2 linked regions of the Myxococcus xanthus genome follow. The protein of the gene in region 2 interacts with the protein of the main gene of each other region in a pairwise test. Links are inferred from orthologs where the notes say so. Each region holds a gene or a part of one and is shown on either strand. Other genes may lie near its edges. The genes, in order: BHS09_RS05620 and priA.

Region 1 (3,236 bases), 370 kb from region 2 along the record:
AGTCGCCCTTCTGCAGGGCCCCCATCAGGGCGGCGGCGGTGAGGGCCTGCGACAGGAGCACGGCGGCGGCGGGCGCGGTGCCATGGGTGGCACGCGCCTGGCGCGACAGCTCCGTCGTGGTGGCGAGCACCACGCGCAGGTCCGTGTTCTTCAACATTCCACTGACAAGCTCGTCGGACATATCGATGGCAACTAGCGTGCCCGAGCCCGCATTGCCCGCCAACGACAGAAGGCGGGAGCCCCGGCGCCCGGCAGGCGGGCAGCAGCGGGGCCCGGGGTGACGCATAAGGTCAGCCTTATGCCTCCGTGTGGGTGTGCTGGCATGCCGGGGTGCGGAAGAAATCCAGCCCCGGCGCTGGAACGGCTATAAACCGCCGTCCGACTGTCACCTGCCCTCGACCGTGGACGCGGCAAGACGCCCGCGCGCCGCCGCTGGAGATTCGATGAGCACCCAAGCCGCTGCCGCAGTAGAGACGAAGACACCGCTCCTCAAGTCCCGCCTGGGCTCGTTCCTCGCGGTGGTTCCCCTGTCCATCTGGGTCGTCAACCACCTGTGGGACAACCTCTCCGCCTTCAACGGCGCGGACGCCTGGCAGAAGTCGGTGACGACGTACGCCAACCCGTTCTCCCAGGTCTTCACGTTCATCATCGTCCTGCTGCCGCTGCTGATGCACACCGGCTGGGGGCTGGTGCGCCTGTTCAGCTTCAAGCCGAACAACGTCCGCTACAACAACTACGGCAACCTCAAGTACATCCTCCAGCGCATCACCGCGGTGGGCGTGCTGGCCTTCCTGGGCGCCCACATCTGGCTCGCCTTCCTCTACCCGCGGCTGGTGCTGGGACACCCGGAGGCGTTCGATGACATCGCCCGGGAGATGCACCACCACGCGCCCACCCTGTTCGTCTACCTGCTGGGCACGCTGGGCACCTCGTACCACCTGGCCAACGGCCTCCAGGGCTTCGCCATGGGCTGGGGTCTGCTCTCCAGCGAGCGCTCCATGCGCAAGTTCGAGCCGGTGGTCATCATCCTCTTCCTGGTCCTGACGGCGATGAGCTGGGCGGTCATCTACGCGCTCTACACCGCGGGCGCCGCCTTCAGCCCCGTGGGTGCCACCCCTCCGTGACGCGGACCGGGCCCGGCGCTCCCGGGCCTGGCAGTCCAGGCGCACGAAGCACACCGGCCGCCCCCGAGACTTCCGGGGAGCGGCCGGTTTCATTTCCAGGGGTCCGCTGGCTTCAGCCGGGCCTAGAAGGGGATGTCGTCGTCGCCGTTGCCGCCGCCATGGCCACCGCCCATGTCGTCCGGAGGCGGCTGACCATAGTCATTGTTGTCTCCCCCGCGCGGCTGGGAGAACTGCCGGCGTCCACCGCCCCCGCCCCCGCCACCGCCACCACCCATGCCGTCTCCGGCGTCACGGCCCCCACCGCCGAGGAACGTCACGGCGTTGGCCACCACCTCGGTGGTGTAGTTCTTCCGGTTCTCCTTGTCCGTCCACTCGCGCGTCTGCAGGCGGCCCTCGACGTAGCACTGCCGTCCCTTCTTCAGGTACTCGCCGCAGAGCTCCGCGAGCTTTCCCCAGACGACGATGCGGTGCCACTCGGTCCGCTCCTGCTTCTGGCCATTCTTGTCGACCCAGCTCTCGCTGGTGGCGATGCGGAAGTTCGCCACCGCCTGACCGCCGGGAGTGAACCGGACCTCCGGGTCCGCCCCGAGGTTGCCGATGAGGATGACCTTGTTCACGCCTCCAGCCATGACTGCATTCCTTTCTCACGAGAACCGGTCCACCAAGGACCGGTTACACCCCGGACGCACCCGCCGGGTTTGATTCCCACCTATAGCAGTGGGTACTGACACCCAGCCAGAAAGCCGCCTTCTTCCTGGGTGTCGTACGCCCGTCTGCCACCCGGCCAGGGAGGCATGCCCGGCCGGAGGGAACTCGCGAGAAATACAGCGGATTCCGGCCTACCCGCCCGGGCGGTTGTCGGCGGTGGAGGACTCCGGCGCGTTGCCCGCGGGCGCCACCATCTGCACGGGGGTGAAGCCCTCCGGCGTCTTCGCCGGGGCCTTGGCCTCCGCCACCTTCTGCGACAGCGTGGAGTCCAGCCCCTTGGCGAAGGACGCCAGCCGCGGATCCGACGCGCCCAGCGTGCGGCGCAGTGACTTCCAGAAGGGGTGGTCCGCCTGCCCCGCCTGCACCAGCGCCCGCGCCAGCAGCGTGGTGCACGCGTCCCTGTCACCGGCGCTGGCGGCCCGAAGCGCCACCACCAGCTCCTCCGGCGCGGTGCGAGCCACCTCGCCCAGGGCCTCGGCCATCTCCGTCTGGGCCTGCGTGTCCGTGCCCGCCGCGCCCGCCAGCTCCAGCACTCGGGCCAGCGCCTCCGCGTTTCCGCCCGCCGCCAGCTCCACCATGCTGCTGACGCCCGGCACCTCCACGGACAGCACCCGCGCCACGTCCTTCAGCCGGCCATACACTTCGGCGGTGGCCGAATAGCTGTCCAGCAGCGTGCGCGCGCCCAGGTAGTCGTGCGGGTTGGACTGGTAGAGGCTCTCCGCCAGCACCGCGCGCACGGCCGGATCTCTCTCGCTGCGCCACGCGGTGCGCAGGAAGCCGATGTTGCGCTGGTCGCGCTGCGCGCCCAGCTCCAGGTACGTCTTGATTCGAGCGGCCACGTCGTCCACGGCACCGGAGGGCCGTCCGCTGTCCGCCAGCGCGGCCACCGCCGTGGACGGCCCCAGGCTGGAGCCGGTGGCGGCCACCGCCGCGCCCAGCGCGTCCAGGCCCGCGACGATGGGGCCGGCGCGGCCCGCGAAGTCGTTGGCCATGATGGAGAAGGTGAAGCGCTCCCCACCCGCGCTCGTCACGTAGCCGCTCAGCGCGGACACGCTCTCCAGGGTGCCCGTCTTGGCGCGCAGCCGGCCCACCGCGTCACTGCCTTCGAAGCGGTACTTGAGCGTGCCGTCCTTGCCCGCGATGGGCACCGACGACAGGTACTCCGGCGAGAAGGGGAAGCGCTGCACCATGTGCCGCAGCAGCTGGTTGAGCTGCGTGGCGGAGAAGCGGTTGGCGTCGTTCAACCCGCTGCCGTTCTTCATTACGTAGGTGCCGCGAGGGATGCCCACGTCGCGCTCCAGGAACTGCTCCACCACGTCCACGCCCTTGGTGAAGGAGCCCGGCGAGCCGCGCAGCTCGGCTCCCATCGTCTTGAGGAGCTGCTCGGCGACGAAGTTGCTGGAC
Region 2 (3,366 bases):
CAGACGGAGGCAGCTCCCGGTTCTCCACCACGTGCCAGGCGTCCGCATCCGCGGGGGCCTTGACCAGCGAATCCACCAGTTCGACGAAGGCCGCCCCTTCCAGGGGCAGCTGGGCCACGGGGGCGCTGAAGCCGGGGATGGACTCGCCCAGGAGCAACACCCGGGCCGACTTGCCATCCGGGTGCTGGAGCAACTCCTCCAGCACGAGGTGGCCCCGGCCACTCTCCACGCCGGGCGCGAGCACGAGCAGCACGGGCAGGTGGTGCCCGTACGCAATGAGGGCATCCGCGGCGGAGGTGGCGAGGATGACCTCGTACCCTTCACGCGTGAGCAGGCGCCGCACGGCGGCGATATTGGCGATGTCGTCGTGGACGAGAAGGACCGGTGCGCCCATGGGGGGGCACCGAGTCTACAGCATGGCCCCCGGATCCACGTCGATCACGACCTTCACCGCGGAAGGAACATCGACCAGGGCCGCTTCCACCCGGGCGAGCAGCGGGGCGAGCGCCGTATGCGTTGGCCCCTTCAAGAGGAGTTGCCAGCGCGTCTTGCCACGGATGCGGGAGATGGGCGCCAAGGCTGGCCCCAGCATGCGGACCCCGGCGGACGCAGGGGGCATGTGCCGGGAGACGATGTTCCCCAGGGAGCGCGCCACACTGGCCGTCTGTTCGGGATGCTCCCCCTCCAGGCGGACGGCGGCCATGCGCGAATAGGGAGGGTAGGCCAGCGCCTTGCGCCACTCCAGTTCTTGATTGGCGAAGCCGTCGAAGTCATGGGCCAGCACGCGCCGCACCGGCTCCGCGTCCGGATTGTAGGTCTGCACCAGCACCCGCCCCGGGTCCTTGCCCCGGCCCGCGCGGCCGGACACCTGGGTGAGCAAATGGAAGGTGCGCTCGGCGGCACGGAAGTCCGGAATGGACAGCGACGTGTCCGCCATGACGACACACACCAACGTCACGCCCGGGAAGTCGTGCCCCTTGGCCACCATCTGCGTGCCTACCAGGACGTCCAGCTCCCGGCGCGCGAACGAGGCCAGCATCTCCGTCAGCCGCTCGGCGCTGCTGGCCGAGTCCCGGTCCAACCGGGCGACACGCGCGGTGGGGATGCGCTCCAGCACCTCCGCTTCCACGCGCTCGGTGCCGATGCCCAGCTTGAGCAGGGGGCCCGTGCACTCCAGGCACTGCTCCGGCACCGGCATGGCCAAGCCGCAGTAGTGGCACACCACCCGGTTCTGCGAGCGGTGGTGCGTGAGGCACACGTCACACTCGCTGCACTTGAGCGACAGGCCGCACACCTCGCACAGGAGGACGGTGCTGTGGCCCCGGCGGTTGAGGAAGAGGATGACCTGCTGGCCGCGGCCAATCGTCTCCGCCATCGCCTCCAACAGCGGCGGGCTGAGGATGGGCGCCTCTTCCGTCACCACGCCCTCGCGCGGACGCTCCACGCGCAGGTCCACCAGCTCGATGGTGGGCATGGGCCGGTCATCCACGCGGCGCTTCAGCTCCAGCAGCTGGTAGCGCCCGCGCTTCACGTTCTCCAGCGTCTCCAGCGCGGGCGTGGCCGAGCCCAGCACCACCACCGCGCCGGCCTGCTTGCCGCGCACGACGGCCAGGTCGCGCGCCTGGTAGCGCAGCTTCTCCTCCTGCTTGAAGGACGGGTCGTGCTCCTCGTCCACGACGATGAGCCCCAGGTTGTCCACCGGCGCGAACACCGCCGAGCGCACGCCCACGGCGATCTTCACGTCGCCCCGGCGCAGCGCCTGCCAGTGGAAGAGCCGCTCCCGGTCCTTCAGCGCCGAGTGCAGCACCGCCACCTCCGCGCCGAAGCGGCTGCGGAAGCGGCCCACCAGCTGCGGCGTCAGCGCGATTTCCGGCACCAGGATGAGGCTGCCCTTCCCCAGCGACAGCGCATGCTCGGCCGCGCGCAGGTACACCTCCGTCTTCCCGCTGCCGGTGACGCCGTGCAGGAGGAAGGGTTGGAAGGCCGCCGCGTCCAGGGCCGCGCGCAGCACCACGCCCGCCGCGTCCTGCTCCGGCGTGAGGTGGTCCGGACGGCCCTGAATCAGACCCTCCTTCACGCTGGCCTCCACCGTCTTCTCCTCCAGACGGGCGAAGCCGCGCGTGGCCAGCTTCTTCAGCGTCTCTCGCGCGCCCGGAATCGCGTGGGCGACCTCTTCCAGCGGCGCGCGGCCTCCCACCGCCAGCAGGTACGCGAGCGCGGCGGACTGGGCGGGCGCGCGCGACAGCTCCGGCGGCACCTCGTTGACGAGCGCCACCGCGAAGTGCTGCACCTCCGGCCTGGCTTCCTTCTCATCCACGGCCTTCGACAGGCCGGGCGGCAGCGCGCCGCGAATCACCTCACCCAGCGGGTAGCGGTAGTGCACGGCCGCGAAGCGCAGCAGCGCGATGAGGTCCTTGGGCAGCGACGGCGAGTCCTCCAGCACGCGCTGGACGGCCTTGAGCCTCACCTTCTCGCCAGTCGGCGGAGACGCGGGCCCCAGGTAGAAGCCCAGCGCCGTGCCCCGGCCGAAGGGCACCAGCACGCGCTGCCCCGGCTCCAGGCGGCCCGCCAGCTCGTCCGGCAGGGTGTAGGTGAACTCGCCCCGGACGGGGCGGCCAACGGCGATGGAGGCCAGGACGGGAGTGCTCACTTCGGCGCGCACTGTAGCGGCGGCGGCGGGCTCGGACAGTTCCCGGCGGCTTTTCACACCGGAGGTGCGCACCGCCCTGGAACCCCGCGTCGTGGGGGCCTTCGCGGGCGCCGCGTCCGCCCCGCTCCACAAGGGTCGCTGTTCCATGACACTCCCTTCAACCACCACCCCGGCCCCATCCGTCCTGCTACCGGGGTCCACAGTGCGCGAAGGGTCTGACATTCCCCGCCGGGTCCCGCCGTGGGACGGAAACCCGGGGGTGTCAGCAGGCCACTTCGGGGCTCAGGCCCCGGTGACCTTCTTCCACGAAGGACGGCTCCGGACGCGCTCCCACCAGGCCGCCACGTTCGGGTACTTGCCGACGAGCTCCGCGCCGCCCGCGGCGACGAAGAAGTCCATGTAGGGCATCCACGTCACCTCGGCGAGCGAGAAGCCGTCTCCCGCCAGGTACTGCTGCTTGCCCAGCACCGGCTCGATGATGCCGAAGACGCGCTCGACGCCCTGCAGGCCGTCGCTGATGCGCGCCTCGTCCGGCGCGCCGCCGCCCATCAACTTCTTGAAGAGGCGCTCCCAGATGACCTTCATCGCGGAGGGCGAGAAGTAACACTGCTCCACGCTGATGAACTGCTCCATGCGCGCGTACGCATGCACGTCGGACGGCGTCAGCGAGGTCCCCGGCAGCTTGCGGTCCAGATAGCGGATGATGGCGCGCGACT

The links.
Region 1: the proteins of priA (region 2) and BHS09_RS05620 interact in binary tests that used the Escherichia coli proteins (3 or more experiments, as listed by UniProt). The link is inferred for Myxococcus xanthus from one-to-one orthologs.

What each region holds. Positions count from the first base shown.
Region 1 is NZ_CP017174.1:1,315,079-1,318,314, reverse strand. The notes cover bases 1-2,930. They hold BHS09_RS05620 (single-stranded DNA-binding protein), read right to left. Parts: upstream 1,754-2,930; coding sequence 1,247-1,753; downstream 1-1,246. Other genes in these bases: dacB (D-alanyl-D-alanine carboxypeptidase/D-alanyl-D-alanine endopeptidase), read right to left, coding at 1,964-2,930; BHS09_RS05625 (succinate dehydrogenase/fumarate reductase transmembrane subunit), read left to right, coding at 444-1,124; hslO (Hsp33 family molecular chaperone HslO), read right to left, coding at 1-181. Outside these bases: more of dacB, read right to left, coding at 2,931-3,236. UniProt on the Escherichia coli protein: Plays an important role in DNA replication, recombination and repair. Binds to ssDNA and to an array of partner proteins to recruit them to their sites of action during DNA metabolism. Acts as a sliding platform that migrates on DNA via reptation.
Region 2 is NZ_CP017174.1:1,688,309-1,691,674, reverse strand. Bases 104-3,163 are described here. They hold priA (replication restart helicase PriA), read right to left. Parts: upstream 2,798-3,163; coding sequence 410-2,797; downstream 104-409. Other genes in these bases: BHS09_RS07180 (glutathione S-transferase family protein), read right to left, coding at 2,933-3,163; BHS09_RS07190 (response regulator receiver protein), read right to left, coding at 104-394. Outside these bases: more of BHS09_RS07190, read right to left, coding at 1-103; more of BHS09_RS07180, read right to left, coding at 3,164-3,366.